One region of the Arthrobacter sp. V1I7 genome, then DNA from elsewhere that is predicted to be linked to it. Evidence: riboswitches for the same ligand, from Rfam matches in the RefSeq annotation. Region 1 holds a riboswitch; the other holds the start of a gene.

Region 1 (7,424 bases):
CGTTCTCCGGCTTCCTCGGCAAGCTCGGGCTGCTGCAGGCCGGTGTCGAGCTGGGCACCCCGCTGGCCTACGCCCTGGTGATCGGGGGAGTGCTGACCAGTCTGCTGACCCTGCTGGCGATCGCGAGGGTCTGGAACCGGGCGTTCTGGCGGAAACCCGAGGACGCCGAACATCCCGACCCGGTGCTGCTGGCTTCCCCCGAGGATTCGGCCACCGGTGACCGGGGCGGCAAGACCAACGTCACCCTGTTGCCGCGGACCATGGTGGGCTCCACGCTGGGGCTGGTTGCCTTCGGCGTGGCGCTGACGGTGTTCGCCGGCCCGCTGTTCCGGGTTGCGGACCAGTCCGCCGGGGAGATGCTGGACCGTGCCGGCTACATCCACGCGGTCCTCGGCGGGGATGCGCCGGTTCCGGCCCTGGCCCAACCTGCGCAGCCGCAGCCTGCCCTGCCGCAGCCGGACCAGCCGCAGCCAGCCCTGCAGGGAGGGCAGAAATGAGCCGCAAACGGATCTCCCTGCGCCAGGAACTCCCGCTGTTGGTCTGGCTTGTGATTGTCTGGGGTGCCCTCTGGCAGGACTTCAGCCCGGGCAACCTGCTTTTCGGCGCCCTGATCGCAGTCGTGGTGGCCAGGTTGTTCTACCTGCCGCCGGTGGAGCTGGGCGGGCGATTCAACGTACTGCGTGCCGTCCCCTTTGCCCTGACCTTCCTGGTCAAGGTCGTGGCGGCGAGCTTCCAGGTGATGTATCTCGCTGTGGCCAAGGGGCCAAAGGTGATCAGCGCCGTCGTCGCTGTCCCGCTGCGAAGCCATTCGGACCTGCTGGTGACCGCGACCGGGCACGTGCTTTCGCTGATTCCGGGCTCGCTGGTAGTGGAGGTGGACAGATCAACGTCCACGCTCTACATCCACGGCATCAACGTCCGCAACCCCGAGGACGCCGCCAGGCTCCGCAAGGAGGTCCGGGACACCGAGGCCGGGCTGATCCGGATCATGGGCACCAGGGACGAACTGTCCGCACTCAAGCAGGAGGTGGGCGCATGATGCAGCTCGTCCTGACCGTGACCGCCGTCGTGCTGTCCCTGGCCGCCGCCGGTGCCATCATCCGGATTGCGAGGGGCCCGTCGCTGCTGGACCGGGTGCTGGCCGCCGACGTGCTGCTGGCCATCCTGGGCGCCGCACTGTGCATCGACATGGCGCTGAACCGGCACCTCAACAACCTCATGCTGCTCGTGGCGGTATCCATCATCGGGTTCATCGGTTCGGTCACCGTTGCCCGGTTCGTCGCCGACCGGCGGGAGCAAGCCCGTGAATCCTGAAACATTCTCCGGCGATACGGTGATCGACGCCGTCTCGGCGGTGTTCATGGTGGTGGGAGCCCTGATGTCCCTCGGCGCGGCAATCGGCCTGCTGCGGTTCCCCGATCTCATGAGCAGGATGCACGCGGCGACGAAGCCGCAAGTGCTGGGGCTGTTCCTGCTGCTCTGCGCCGTGGGACTCCAGCTGCGCACCTGGTGGGTCTGGCCCGTCCTGATCGTCGCCTGGATCTTCCAGCTGCTCACCGTTCCGGTGTCCGCCCATATGGTGGGCCGGGCCGGTTACCGCACCAGGCACCTCCACCGGGAGCTGCTGAGCGCAGATGAGCTTGAGGCCGTGGTGCAGCAGGCGGCGGGCGCGAGCGGATTCCCGGACGACAGCGACGGCCAGACGGGCCGCCGCCGGTAAGGGTGCCGGCAAGGGGTACCGGTAAGCGCCGCCGGTAAGGGGTGCCGGTACAGGTGCTGCCCGGGGTGGCCTGCCTTGTCTGCCTAGACGATGTCCTGCGACTTGGCGAAGCGGGTGATGGCGCGCTGGGTGCCGCGGTTGGCGAGGACCTGGATGATGGCGCTGACCGAGGCGGAGATCAGCGCGAATGTCAGGGCCGAGCGCAGCGTGGTGGGGATGTCATCATCGTGGCCCTTGGGCGGCTTGTTGCCGGTGGACTTTTCCCAGACGGTGTCGACGATCTTGGTGCCGACGAACCCGGCGAGCAGGCTGATGCCGGTGCCGAGCAGCTTGATGAAGATGTTCATTCTTCGGACTCCTTCGGGGAGGGAACGGGGCTTCCCCCAGCCTAGCGTCCCGGCCCTGACCGGAGGGACCCGACGGTTCGGACCCCGCCTGATGGCCCGGCGGGTGCGGCCGGGGCGTGATCCGGCGGGAATGTGACGGCCGCCAACGGAAACCCGGCCGGCCGGGTGTAAACTGGCAGCGCCCACAAGGGTGATCTTAAAAACGACAGGGGAGCGCCGCCGTCGGCAGCTGGAGGAATCCAGGGACCATCGGTGGGCGCTGAGAGTGCGGACAGCCGCAGACCCTCGAACCTGATCCGGTTAGTACCGGCGCAAGGGAGTCGAGTTCTCAGAGTGCCCGGCGGGGCGGCGGAAGCCGCGGCCGGCCGGTGCACTCTCCCCTCCTGTTCCTCAGGAGGACGATATGACTGACATTTCTGCCAAGCAGGGCCTGGCCCGGCGCAACTACAACTGGCGCGTGGTGGACATTGTGGTGGCTGCCCTGATCGCGGTTGCCGGCGGGGTTGTCTTCTGGGCCTGGTCCCAGGGCGCCAACCTTATTTCTGCTCCGGTCAACGCGCTGTACCCGCCGCTGACCGGGCTCTACGCCGGCGGCTGGATGATTCCCGCCGTGCTGGGCATGCTCATTATCCGCAAGCCGGGGGCGGCCCTCTTCTGCGAAACCGTGGCGGCCACCGGCGAGCTGATCATGGGGTCCCAGTACGGAACGACGGTGCTGATCTCCGGCCTCCTGCAGGGACTCGGCGCGGAGCTCGTGTTCGCCGCCGTGGTCTACAAGAAGTTCAACCTGCCGGTGTCGCTGCTGGCCGGTGCCGGCGCAGGCCTCTTCTGCGGCCTCAACGACTCGTTCCTGCCCTGGGGCTGGAACATCGCCTACGCCGGCGGCGACAAGCTCGCCTACATCATCTTCACCGCCGTCTCCGGTGCGGTGATCGCCGGTGGACTGTCCTGGCTCGCCACCCGGGGCCTGGCAAAGACCGGGGTGCTGAGCTCCTTCCCCTCGCGCAAGGCCGCCACGGAGCCCGTGTTCTCCTGAAGACTGCACTGCTCCGGGCGGAGTCAGCAATGACGGGCCGCGGCTCATGAGCACCGCCGACCGAGTCCGCCCGGCCGGGGTCACGGCCCGCGGCTGGGGCTGGCGGCACGCGGGCCGGTCCCGGCCCGCGGTCAACGGGCTGGATCTGGACATCAGCCCCGGGGAACGGGTGCTGCTGCTGGGGCCATCGGGCTCGGGCAAATCAACGCTGCTCCACGCCCTCGCAGGGGTCCTCGGCGACAACGCCGCCGACGCCCTCGGCGACAACTCAGGCGCGGTGACCGCTGAAGACTCTGACGAAACCGGCACGCTGCACATCGACGGTGCCGCCCCGCGGGCGCAGCGGGGCCGGGCCGGGCTCGTACAACAGGACCCGGAAACCCAGGTGGTGCTCTCCCGCCTCGGTGACGACGTCGCGTTCGGAGCGGAGAACCTGTCGGTTCCGGCGGCCGAGATCTGGACCCGGGTCGGGGAAGCGCTCGACGACGTCGGGCTGGGCCGGCTGCCGCTGGACCATCCGACCTCGGCCCTGTCCGGCGGACAGAAGCAGCGGCTGGCCCTCGCCGGAATCCTGGCGATGCGTCCGGGGCTGATCCTGCTTGACGAACCCACCGCCAACCTCGACCCGGCCGGCGTCCTGGAAGTACGGGACGCCGTGGGCCGGTGCCTGGACAAAACCGGGGCCACCCTCGTGGTCGTGGAGCACCGGGTCTCCGTGTGGAAAGACCTCGTGGACCGGATCGTGGTCCTCCAGCCCGGCACCGCGACGGAACCGGCCGTGCTGATCGACGGTCCGCCGGACCGGGTCCTGGCACAGGCGCGGGACATGCTCACCGCCGCGGGCGTCTGGGTCCCCGGCTACGTGCCGCGGACCCGGGGCCGTACGGGGCCGGCAACTCCCGTGGGCTCTGCGGGAACCGGCAGGCCCGGAGGGCACGACGCCGGGACGCTGCTGATGACTGCCGAGAACCTGGCCGTCTCCCGCGACCGCGGCCGCCGTTCCGGTGTGCGCGGGGGCTTCCGCACGATCCCTCCGGTAGCGGTGCAGTCCGGCATCACCGCCCGGGTCCGGGCCGGCGAAGCCCTGACCATCACGGGCCCCAACGGCTCCGGAAAGTCGACCTTCGCCCTGACCCTGGCCGGCCTGCTGGCGCCGGTCTCCGGGGCCGTCTCCGCAACGCTGGAGCTGAGCGCCGGCGCGGGGATCGATCCGTACAAGTGGAAGGCGCAGCAGCTGATTGCCCGGATCGGAACGGTCTTCCAGGAACCGGAGCACCAGTTCGTCACCGGCCGGGTGCTCGACGAGTTGATGTTCGGCCCCCGGCACCTCGGCCGTGGAGAAGAACGGGTGGACGAGTTGCTGGAGCGGCTGCGGCTGACCGAGCTGGTGGACGCCAACCCTTACACGCTCTCCGGCGGCGAAAAGCGCCGGCTCTCGGTGGCCACCGTGCTCGCGGCCCATCCGCAGGTGCTCGTGCTGGACGAGCCCACCTTCGGCCAGGATGCCAACACCTGGTCCGAGCTGGCATCCTTCCTCTCCGAGCTCCTCGACGCCGGCACCGCCGTCGTGTCCGTCACCCACGACGCGGAATTCACCGCCGTGCTCGGCGGCACCGAACTCAGCCTCAACACCCCGGGCCGGCGGGACCCGGACCCGGTGAAGGCGCCATGAGGGATGTCCTGAACCTGCGCGGCAACCAGGCGCTGCTGACCCGGGCGAACCCGCTGGCCAAGTTCGCCGCCGTCGTGCTGATTACGCTGGTGTTGGCGTTGTCCATCGACTGGGTTTCCGCCTCGGTGGCGCTGGTCTTTGAAGTGGCTCTGTTTCCGCTCGCCGGACTGAGCCTTGCGTTGCTGTGGCAACGCGGCTGGCCGCTGATCCTGGCGGCGGGACTGGGCGGCTGGAGCACCGCCATCCTGGCGCCGGACAGCGGCAGGATACTGCTCGACGCCGGCATCTGGTCCATCAGCGAAGGCTCCCTCGAACTCGGGCTGGGTTTCCTGCTCCGCGGGCTGGCCATCGCGCTGCCGGCGGTTCTGCTGATGAGCTGCACGGACCCTACGGACCTGGCCGACGCGCTGGCCCAGAACGCGAAACTGCCGCACCGCTTTGTCCTGGGCACGCTGGCCGCGTTGCGGCTCGTGGGGATCATGGCCGAGGAATGGCAAACCATCGGCATGGCGCGGCGCGCGCGTGGCGTGGGCTCGCGGGGCACTCCCTACCAGCGCCTCCGCTCCACGCTCGGGCAGAGCTTCGGGCTCCTCGTGCAGGCCATCCGGCGCGCTTCCCGGCTGGCTGTCACCATGGAAGCGCGCGGCTTCGGCGGCGCCGAACGGACCTGGGCCCGGCCCTCGACCTTCAGCGGCCTGGATCTCTGGGTGCTGCTGGGCGGCGCCGGGATCGCCGCGGCCGCCGTGGCCGCGGCGCTCGCGGCCGGGACCTGGAACCTCGTCTTCCTCAGCCCGCAGTAGCACCCAGCCAGCGGCACTCCGCATCACGGAAATCCACCCGACTTATCGCACAAGATGGGTATTCCTCAAAGACACTTGGAATTCTGGGGTAGTTTCCCGGTCCCATAGCTCATTGGTGATATATTTAGGTATGACACAAGAGACTGCCGAACACGTAGGCGCCCTGCTCCGCGATGCCCGCGGCCAGAAGGGCTGGACCCAGGGACAGCTCGCCGCCGAACTGGGCACCAGCCAGAGCGCCATTGCCCGGATGGAACAAGGGAAGCAGAACCTGAGCCTGAAAATGATCCAGCGGCTGGAATCCATCTTCGGCCGGAGCATCGTCAAGGTCGGCCGGCCGCAGATGACCCACCTGCGGGTCGAGGGCGGCCACACGCTGTCCGGGTCGGTGGCTGTCAACAGCAGCAAGAACGCCGGCGTCGCGCTGCTGTGCGCCAGCCTGATCAACCGCGGCACCACGACGCTGCGCCGGCTGGCGCGGATCGAGGAAGTCAACCGGATCGTGGAAGTGCTGACCAGCATCGGCGTCGAATGCAGCTGGCTCAACGCGAACGATCTGCAGATCCGCCGCCCCGCCGTGCTGGACCTTGATTCCATGGACGTAGAGGCGGCCCGCCGGACCCGCAGCGTCATCATGCTGCTCGGCCCGTTGCTGGACGAATCCGGCGAATACCGCCTGCCGTACGCCGGCGGCTGCGACCTCGGCACCCGCACGGTTCAGCCCCACATGCAGGCGCTGCGCCAGTTCGGCCTCAGCGTCGAGGCGAAGTCGGGGTTCTACACCGTGCAGGCGCCGCCGTCGGACGGGGACAACCGCTCCTTCGTACTGAGCGAACGCGGTGACACCGTCACCGAGAACGCGATCATGGCCGCGGCCCACCGCCCCGGCACCACCATCATCCGCAATGCCAGCCCCAACTACATGGTGCAGGATCTGTGCTTCTACCTGCAGATGCTCGGCGTCGAGATCCAGGGCGTGGGTACGACCACCCTCAAAATCACCGGCCGGGCCTCGGTCGACGCCGACATCGAGTACTTCCCATCGGAGGATCCGATCGAGGCGATGAGCCTGATTACCGCCGGCATCGTGACCAACTCGGAAGTCACCATCCGCCGTGTCCCGATCGAGTTCATGGAGATCGAACTCGCGACGCTCGAACAAATGGGCCAGGGCCTCGAGGTGTCGGGCGAATATCTGGCCCGCAACAGCCGTACCCGGCTGGTGGATGTCACTACCAAGCCCTCGGAATTGCGGGCGCCGGAGGACAAGATCCACCCGATGCCGTTCCCCGGCCTGAATATCGACAACCTGCCCTTCTTCGCGGTCATTGCTGCCAACGCCCACGGCCAGACCATGATCCACGACTGGGTGTATGAGAACCGTGCGATCTACCTGACCGAACTGAACAAACTCGGCGCCCAGGTGCAGCTTCTGGATCCGCACCGGATCTACGTTAACGGCCCGACCAGGTGGCGGGCAGCAGAAGTGGGCTGCCCGCCGGCGCTCCGCCCCGCGGCCTGCCTTCTGCTGGCGATGCTCGCCGCCCGAGGGGTTTCCGAGCTGCGCAACATCTACGTGATTGAGCGCGGCTACGAGGATCTGGCCGAGCGGCTCAACACCATCGGAGCGAAGATCGAGTACTTCCAGGACTGAACTGATCCCGGTATGAGGGTTTCCCGGACCGTCGCGGAGGGATTCCGGGGGCGGCGAGACACCGCAGCGGGGTAGCGCGTTTCCGGAAGTCCTGACGCACAATAGATTCATGCGCACCTTCGGTGTCGAGGAAGAACTCTTGATAGTGGACCCGGAAACGGGGCTGCCGCTGGCCTTGGCCGATGTCATGCTGCC
Region 2 (7,424 bases), 940 kb from region 1:
GGTCCAGCATTTCGTCGGCCTCATCAAGGATGACCATCTTGACGTTCTTGAGCACGAGGTGCTTCTGCTTGTAGAGGTCGATCAGGCGGCCGGGGGTGCCGACGACGACCTCGACCCCCTTCTGGAGCGCCTCGACCTGCGGCTCGTAGGCGCGGCCGCCGTAGATCGTGGTGATCCGGGCATTGCGCCTGCGGGCGGCGTTCTGCAGGTCGTTGGCGACCTGGACAGCCAGTTCACGTGTCGGCACGATCACAAGGGCCTGCGGTGCACCGGGGGCGGGCAGCTTGTCGAACCCTTCGTCGTCGGGTCCGATCACGCGCTGCAGGGCCGGAATGCCGAAGCCGAGGGTCTTGCCGGTGCCGGTCTTGGCCTGGCCGATGATGTCGTGGCCGCTCAGGGCCACGGGCAGCGTCATCGCCTGGATCGGGAAGGGGTGGGTGATGCCGGCGTCGGCGAGGGACGCTACGATGTCGGCGCGGACGTTGTAATCGGCGAAGGTCTTCTCGGCGATCTCGTGCGGCATTTCGTCCGAGATGATGGTTTCTTCAGGCTCGAGCGTTTCCGTTCCGGATTCGTCGATCAGAAGCTGGTGCGTGTGCAATTCACTCACTAGGGGAGTTTCCTTATTCATTTTGGGCTGCGCTGCTTGCTCAACGGGGCCGGCCGGAGGCCGTTCCGGAGCACGCTCAGGCGCGCAGGCAATTCCAGTGGAAGCCGATCGCGGGCTATCTAAATGCTGGCACTGGGGACCAGCGGGTCTGTCTCAAGATCGCGTAGGGGCGGGCTTGTTGAATTCGAAAATCAAGGAAATCAACGACCGGGCATCCATATCTACCTTCCCAGTCTAGCCGTACGCGGCCCGGAACCTCGACTGGGCGCACCATGCCCGGCCCGCGCGGCCGGAACGCCGGGCGGATAAACCGGCAGCGTCAGCCCACGAGTTCCAGCCGGATCTCCCCGCTGGCGATGTCCGCCGACAGCACCCGGACCCTGACCTGTGTGCCCGACTCCAGCTCGCCGGGGCACCTGGCGGTCACGGCCGGTTCCGCGATCTGGACCATGCCGGACGGCCCGTTGCCGTTCCCGTTCTTCCCGTTGCCGTTCTTCCCGTTCCCGTTCTTGGCGGGTTTGGAACCGGAGATAACGACGGCGTCGAATTCCTCACCGATGTGGTTGCTCAGCAGCGCCGCCTCCACGATATCCAGGGAGAGCCGCTCCAGCCTGGCCGCGAGCTGGTCCGAGGTCCCCATGATCGAGGGCAGCGAGGGCAGGGCCGCGCGCGCCCAGTCCGGAACGTCCGTGCCATTGCTGAGCGCCTCGCAGATGACGAGCACGAAGCGGTCAATCAGCCGGCGCAGCGGCGCGGTGGCGTGGGCATACGCCGCGCCGATGGCGGACTGGGCAGCGGCCTCCGGAACGCTCCCGTCGAAGGGTGTGTAGCCGGCGCCGCGGAACAGCATGCCGGCCGAGTGCACGATCGCCAGCTGCTGCGGGTCTGTCGGGTCCAGGGTGCGCAGGTATTCGCCGTAGCTCATCTCCCCGTCCCAGGGCTTGCCCAGGGCGCGGGTCTGACGGTGGAAGTGGGCCAGCGAGTTCTCGTCCGGGGCGGGCATGGTGCGGAGGATGCCGACCTTGCCTTCGAGCATGATCCCTGCGGCCGCCATCCCGGTCATGAGCGAAATCTGGGCGTTCCAGTCCTCCACCGGCAGCGGCGGGGCCGCGACGATCCGGTAGCCGCCGTCGGGCAGCTGTTCGATCTCCTGTTCCGGCATATTCAGGCTGGCGCCGCCGCGGAGCCGCTCCAGCTCCACCCGCTTGATCCCGACTTCCTTGAGCAACTGCAGCACGGGCGCCGCGGAGCCGGCGTCGAGCTCCGCCTGGACACCCTGGTAGCTGAGTTTGGCCCGGCTGCGGACGCGGGCCCGGCGCACCAGCACCGAGGAGACCTCGGCGTCGGCATCGAGCTCGAATTCCCAGACGAAAGCGGCGCACAGCTGCCCGGCGAGCAGGCTGCCGGCTTCCTCGCTGATGACCTCCGGATGCAGCGGGATCCGGCCGTCCGGGGTGTAGAAGGTCTGGCCGCGGCGGCGGGTCTCAGCGTCGAGCACCCCGCCGGGGGAGACGAAGGAGGGAACGTCCGCGATGGCGTAGTGCACTTTGTAGCCCGTGCCGGCGCGGGCAATGTGGAGGGCCTGGTCCAGGTCCGTGGAGGACTCCGGATCGATGGTCACGAAGTCGATGTGGGTGAAGTCGAGCTCCGGCAGCTCATGCCCGGCCACGGCCTCCTTGGCTTCCCGCAGGACGTCTTCCGGGAACGGTCCGGGCAGTTCCAGCGTGGTGCGCAGCGCGGTCAGCGCCAGGGCAAGCTGGTTCTCCTGCCGGTGGATGCTGGGGGTCAGGCGATGATGGGACACGAAAATCAGGTTAGCCCGAAATGCGCTATTAGTCTTGGATCATGAGCACATCCCCGGCTGATCCTGCCCGCTACAACAGCTTCCTGAGGGATCTGCTCGGCGTGATGGCCTACGGGGAGCTGTCGGCCTTCGAACGCTTGTCCTCCGATGCCCGCTATTCGCCCACCCTGCACGACCGCGCCGTGCTGGGCAGGATCGCCGTGCTCGAATTCCAGCACTATGAGCTGGTCAGCGCCCGGCTTGATGAAATGGGCCTGGACCCGGAGGTGGCCATGCTCCCCTTCCAGCCTTCCGTGGACCACTTCCACGAGCGCACCCGCCCGGCGGACTGGTTTGAATCGCTCATGAAGGCGTACGTGATCGACACCGTCTCCGCGGATTTCTACCGCGCCGTGGCCCGTCATGTGGACGCCTCGACCCGCCGGCTGGTGGAACGGATCCAGGCCGATGAAGAGGCCACGGCGGTGCTGCGGGACCGGCTCAAGACGGCCCTTGCCGAGGACCCGCGGCTGGCTTCCCGGCTGGCGCTGTGGGCGAGGCGGCTGCTGGGGGAGGTCCTGACCCAGGCCCGGCGGGTCGGCTTCGAGCACGCGTTCCTGGGCGGCCTGATCGGCGAGGACGAGGAGGGGTCCCGGGAATTGGTCCGGGACCTGGCGGCCCAACTCGTGGCCAATCACTCGCGCCGGATGACGCAGCTGGGGCTGGCCGGCTGAGCAGACAGCCCGGACCGGACTCAGTTCTCCGCGGCGTCGAGCGCGGCGAGCAGGGCCCGGGCGGCTGCGGCCGGATCGTCAGCCTCGGTGATCGCCCGGACCACGACGATCCTATGTGCACCCGCTTCCACCACCTGCTCCACGTTCCCCAGGTCAATGCCGCCGATCGCGAACCACGGCACTACCCCCGCGACCTTTCCCTCGTCCGCGGCTTCGGCCCGGCGGATCGCCGCAGCGGCATACCGCACCAGCTCCAGTCCGACGGCGGCGCGGCCCGGCTTGGTGGGAGTGGCCCAGACGGGGCCCACGCAGAAGTAGTCCAGCCCGCTGCGGCCCGGCGAGGCCATGATCGCGGCGTCCACCTGGTCCGTGTCATGCGTGGACAGCCCGATCACGGCCTCCTTGCCGAGGAAGCTCCTGGCGGCCGCGAGCGTGATGTCCTTCTGGCCCACGTGGAACACGGGCGCGCCGGACAGTGCGGCCAGATCCGCGCGGTCGTTGACCGCCCAGAGACGTCCGTGCCGGCGGGCGGACTGCTGCAGGACCTCGAGCAGCTCGAGTTCCTCGGCCGCCTCAAGGGACTTGTCGCGCAGCTGGATGATATCGACGCCGCCGGCAAAGGCGGCATCCACGAAGGACTCAAAGTCGCCGCGGCCCCTGCGGGCATCGGTGCACAGGTACAGGCGGGCGGTGGTGTGGACGTCATCGCGGCTCATGCCCCAAGCCTAGTTCCTCTAAACTGGGCCCATACCGCGGGAGCCCGCTGCAGGACCATGCGCCAACTGGTGTGCGGCACTGCAGGGCTGAGAGGGCATCAGAGCCGACCGCTTGACCTGATCCGGTTAGTACCGGCGTAGGGAAGGAATCCGCCATGGGCACTCCAGCCGGCTTGAGAGATGCGCGCGCCGCGGCGCCGCATGACGCGGCCGCCGGGCAATGTTACGACGTGGCCGTGATCGGCGGCGGCGTCGTCGGGCACGGTATCGCGTGGGAGATGCGTCGCTCGGGCCGGACCGTGGCCCTGATCGACGACGCCCCCGGCACCGGCGCCAGCTGGGCTGCGGCCGGCATGCTTGCCCCGGTGAGTGAACTCCACTACCAGGAGGAGGACCTGCTGGAGCTGATGCTCGAGTCCTCCCGGCTGTGGCCCGACTTCGCGGCGCAGCTCCGGCCCGTCGCCGCGGAACCCTCCGACGGCGGCGGCAACAGGGCAGCCGCCGGAACCGGAGCAGCCAGTGGGACGGGTTACCTCACGACGCCGACCCTCGCCGTCGGCGCCGATGCCGCCGACCGCCGGGTGCTCGCGGACCTCCGGACCGTGCAGGAGGCCTGCGGACTCTCGGTGGAGCCCCTCACCGTGCGCGAGGCCCGCGGACGCGAACCCCTGCTGAGCCCGGGCATTTCCTGCGCCTTCGACATTCCGGCCGACCACCAGGTGGACCCCCGGGCCCTGCTCGCCAGGATCGCGGCGCTGCTGGGGGCGGACAGCGGGAGCCATGCCGTGCAGCGCCGCGCCGCGGGGCTGCTCTGGCAGGACGGACGCGTCGCCGGCGTCAGCCTGGCGGGCGGAGGGGAGGTCCGCGCCGGGGAGACCATCGTGGCCAACGGCCTGGGTGCTGCCGGGCTTGGCGGGCTCCCGCAGGGACTGCGCCTGCCGCTGCGGCCGGTCCACGGCGACATTCTCCGGCTCCGGGTGCCGGCCCGGCTCCGGCCGCTGCTGGGCTCCACCGTGCGGGGCCTGGTCCGCGGCGTGCCGGTGTACATCGTCCCGCGCCAGGACGGCACCGTGGTGATCGGGGCCACCCAGCGCGAAGATGCCCTCGCGGAGCCGGCCGCGTCCGGTGCGGGCGCGGTCTCCGCCGGGGGCGTGTATCAGCTGCTGCGGGACGCCCAGCAGCTGCTGCCCGCCGTCGCCGAATTGGAACTGCTGGAAGCCACCGCCCGGGCCCGGCCTGCGACACCGGACAACGCCCCGCTGCTGGGCCGCGTTGCAGACCTGGCCGCCGGCCGCCCGGCGGACGTCGCGGGAGTTCTTGTCGCTACCGGCTTCTTCCGGCACGGCATCCTGCTGACGCCCGTGGCCGCGCGGATCTGCCGGCAGCTGCTGGACGGCACGGCGGACCCTCGCTGGACCCGCTTCCGGCCGGACAGATTCTCCGCCGGCGCTTCCAATCCGGGCCCCCGGACCCCGATCCCCCGGACCCCGAAACCCCCGTACCCCAGCCCCCACCTCGAGCGCAGCAAGGAAACACCATGAAGATCAGACTCAACGGCCTGGACCACACAGTCCCCGACGGCGCCTCCGTCAGCACCCTGGTCAGCCAGATCACCGGGCGGATGCTGGCCCCGAACGGGCAGGCAGCGGACGGCCGGAAACTCGGCGTCGCCGTTGCCCGCAACGCCGGGGTGGTGCCCCGCAGCCAGTGGCACGGCACGGCGCTCGCCGCCGGGGACGACGTCGAACTGGTTACGGCAGTACAGGGAGGTTGAGCAGCATGGCAGCAACTACACGCACCGCAACTCCGGGGGCATCGCAGGGCACCGGGGATGCGTTCACCGTCGACGGCGTACAGCTGGGTTCCCGGCTGATCATGGGAACCGGCGGGGCGCCGAGCCTCGACGGCCTCGGGGCGGCCCTCGTGGCGTCCGGCACGGAGCTGACCACCGTGGCCATGCGCCGCTACTCGCCTGCCGAGGCCGGTTCCTTGTTCCAGTTACTGGTGGACCACAACATCCGGGTGCTGCCGAACACCGCGGGCTGCTTCACCGCCCGGGACGCCGTGCTGACCGCCGAACTGGCCCGCGAGGCCCTTGAGACGGACTGGGTGAAGCTCGAAGTCATCGCCGACGAGCACACCCTGCTGCCGGATGCCGTGGAACTCGTGGACGCCACCGAGCAGCTCGTGGGACGCGGCTTCAAGGTGTTCGCGTACAGCAACGATGACCCGGTGCTGGCCCTGCGCCTGGAGAATCTTGGCGCCACGGCCGTGATGCCGCTGGGCTCACCCATCGGCACCGGGCTGGGGATCCTCAACCCGCACAACATCGAGCTCATCGTCTCGCGGGCTTCCGTGCCGGTGGTCCTGGACGCCGGCATCGGCACCGCCTCTGACGCGGCGCTGGCCATGGAGCTCGGCTGCGATGCCGTGCTGCTCGCCACCGCGGTGACCCGGGCACAGAATCCGGCGCAGATGGGAGAGGCCTTCAAGCATGCTGTCATCGCCGGTAGGCTGGCGAAAAAGGCCGGCAGGATCCCGCGCCGCGAGCACGCGCTCGCATCCTCGGCCATGGAAGGCCGGGCCGAATTCCTGTAGGTCCCGCACAGGGGCCGGGCCGTCAGGTCCGGCCAGCAAAGGAGTCGTCATGGGAGCCACGGACAAAGTCCTCAACCAGAGCCAGGTCGACGCCGCCCTTGCCGGCCTTCCCGACTTCCGGTACCGCCTGGGCGGACTGGTCACGGTCTACAAGGCGCCGACGTCGGCCGCGGCGCTCGAGCTGATTGCCGGCCTGGGGCGCCAGGCCGAAGAGCAGAACCACCACCCGGACCTGGACTGGCGCTACAACCGGGTCTTTCTTCGGTACAGCTCCCACGACGCCGGCGGCCAGGTCACCCGCAAGGACGTCGAGGCCGCGGCGGCGGCCAGCGCGGCGGCCGCCGCGCTGGGTGCCGCCGCGGAGCCGGGGCTGTACCGCACCGTGGAGGTGGCCATTGATTCCGAGGACCCGGCGGCTATTTCCGAGCTCTGGCGGCTGGCCCTGGGGTACCGCAGGGGAAGCACCGGGGACCTCCGTGACCCGTACGGACGCGGCCCGACCCTCTGGTTCCAGGAGACATCCACGCCCAACCCCAACCGCCTCCATCTCGATATCTATCGCAGCAAGGCCGAATCGGGGCCGGTGCTGGACAAAACGGCGGCCGCCGGGGCGTTAATGAACCGTGACCACGCACCCGCTTGGGTGGTGGTCACGGATGCGCAGGGAAACAGGCTGTGCCTCTGCACCGAAGCAGGCCCCCGACCGGAGCTGCCGGAAGCCTGAACGAGGACTGAACGGCCCGCCTGGATGGCCCGCCTAGATGGGGCTAGCCCGAACGGCCCGCCGATTTGGCCTGCCGGGCCGGCCGGCTGGGTCCGCCCGCCGGGAGGGCCGGCGCGGAGCGCCTTAGAGGCGCAGGATGGCGGTGAGGCGGGCCGTGTCGTGCTGTGTGCGGCGACGGCCCAGGTACAGCGCCACGGCGACGGCGGCCGCCGTGCCGATCACCATGGGCAGGACCCACGGTATCCAGGTCAGGCCGGGC

Evidence for each region. Region 1 has a riboswitch for thiamine pyrophosphate ahead of QFZ69_RS00415 (ECF transporter S component). Riboswitches for the same ligand answer to the same signal wherever they lie in the genome.
Region 2: linked by a shared signal. The riboswitch ahead of thiO (glycine oxidase ThiO) and the one ahead of QFZ69_RS00415 (ECF transporter S component) in region 1 are both predicted to bind thiamine pyrophosphate.

Annotation. Positions count from the first base shown of each region.
Region 1 covers NZ_JAUSYS010000001.1:96,984-104,407, forward strand. Annotated here, with positions in the region: gene QFZ69_RS00390 (Na+/H+ antiporter subunit D) at 1-497, shown strand, start outside; gene QFZ69_RS00395 (Na+/H+ antiporter subunit E) at 494-1,039, shown strand; gene QFZ69_RS00400 (monovalent cation/H+ antiporter complex subunit F) at 1,036-1,314, shown strand; gene mnhG (monovalent cation/H(+) antiporter subunit G) at 1,304-1,720, shown strand; gene QFZ69_RS00410 (DUF4235 domain-containing protein) at 1,804-2,067, opposite strand; TPP riboswitch at 2,265-2,403, shown strand; gene QFZ69_RS00415 (ECF transporter S component) at 2,471-3,103, shown strand; gene QFZ69_RS00420 (ABC transporter ATP-binding protein) at 3,150-4,775, shown strand; gene QFZ69_RS00425 (energy-coupling factor transporter transmembrane protein EcfT) at 4,772-5,575, shown strand; gene QFZ69_RS00430 (UDP-N-acetylglucosamine 1-carboxyvinyltransferase) at 5,706-7,229, shown strand; gene QFZ69_RS00435 (glutamate--cysteine ligase) at 7,339-7,424, shown strand, end outside.
Region 2 covers NZ_JAUSYS010000001.1:1,040,725-1,048,148, forward strand. Annotated here, with positions in the region: gene QFZ69_RS04980 (DEAD/DEAH box helicase) at 1-610, opposite strand, end outside; gene QFZ69_RS04985 (RNB domain-containing ribonuclease) at 930-2,414, opposite strand; gene QFZ69_RS04990 (ferritin-like fold-containing protein) at 2,456-3,127, shown strand; gene thiE (thiamine phosphate synthase) at 3,148-3,843, opposite strand; TPP riboswitch at 3,875-3,993, shown strand; gene thiO (glycine oxidase ThiO) at 3,999-5,384, shown strand; gene thiS (sulfur carrier protein ThiS) at 5,381-5,617, shown strand; gene QFZ69_RS05010 (thiazole synthase) at 5,623-6,441, shown strand; gene QFZ69_RS05015 (4a-hydroxytetrahydrobiopterin dehydratase) at 6,491-7,165, shown strand; gene QFZ69_RS05020 (hypothetical protein) at 7,289-7,424, opposite strand, start outside.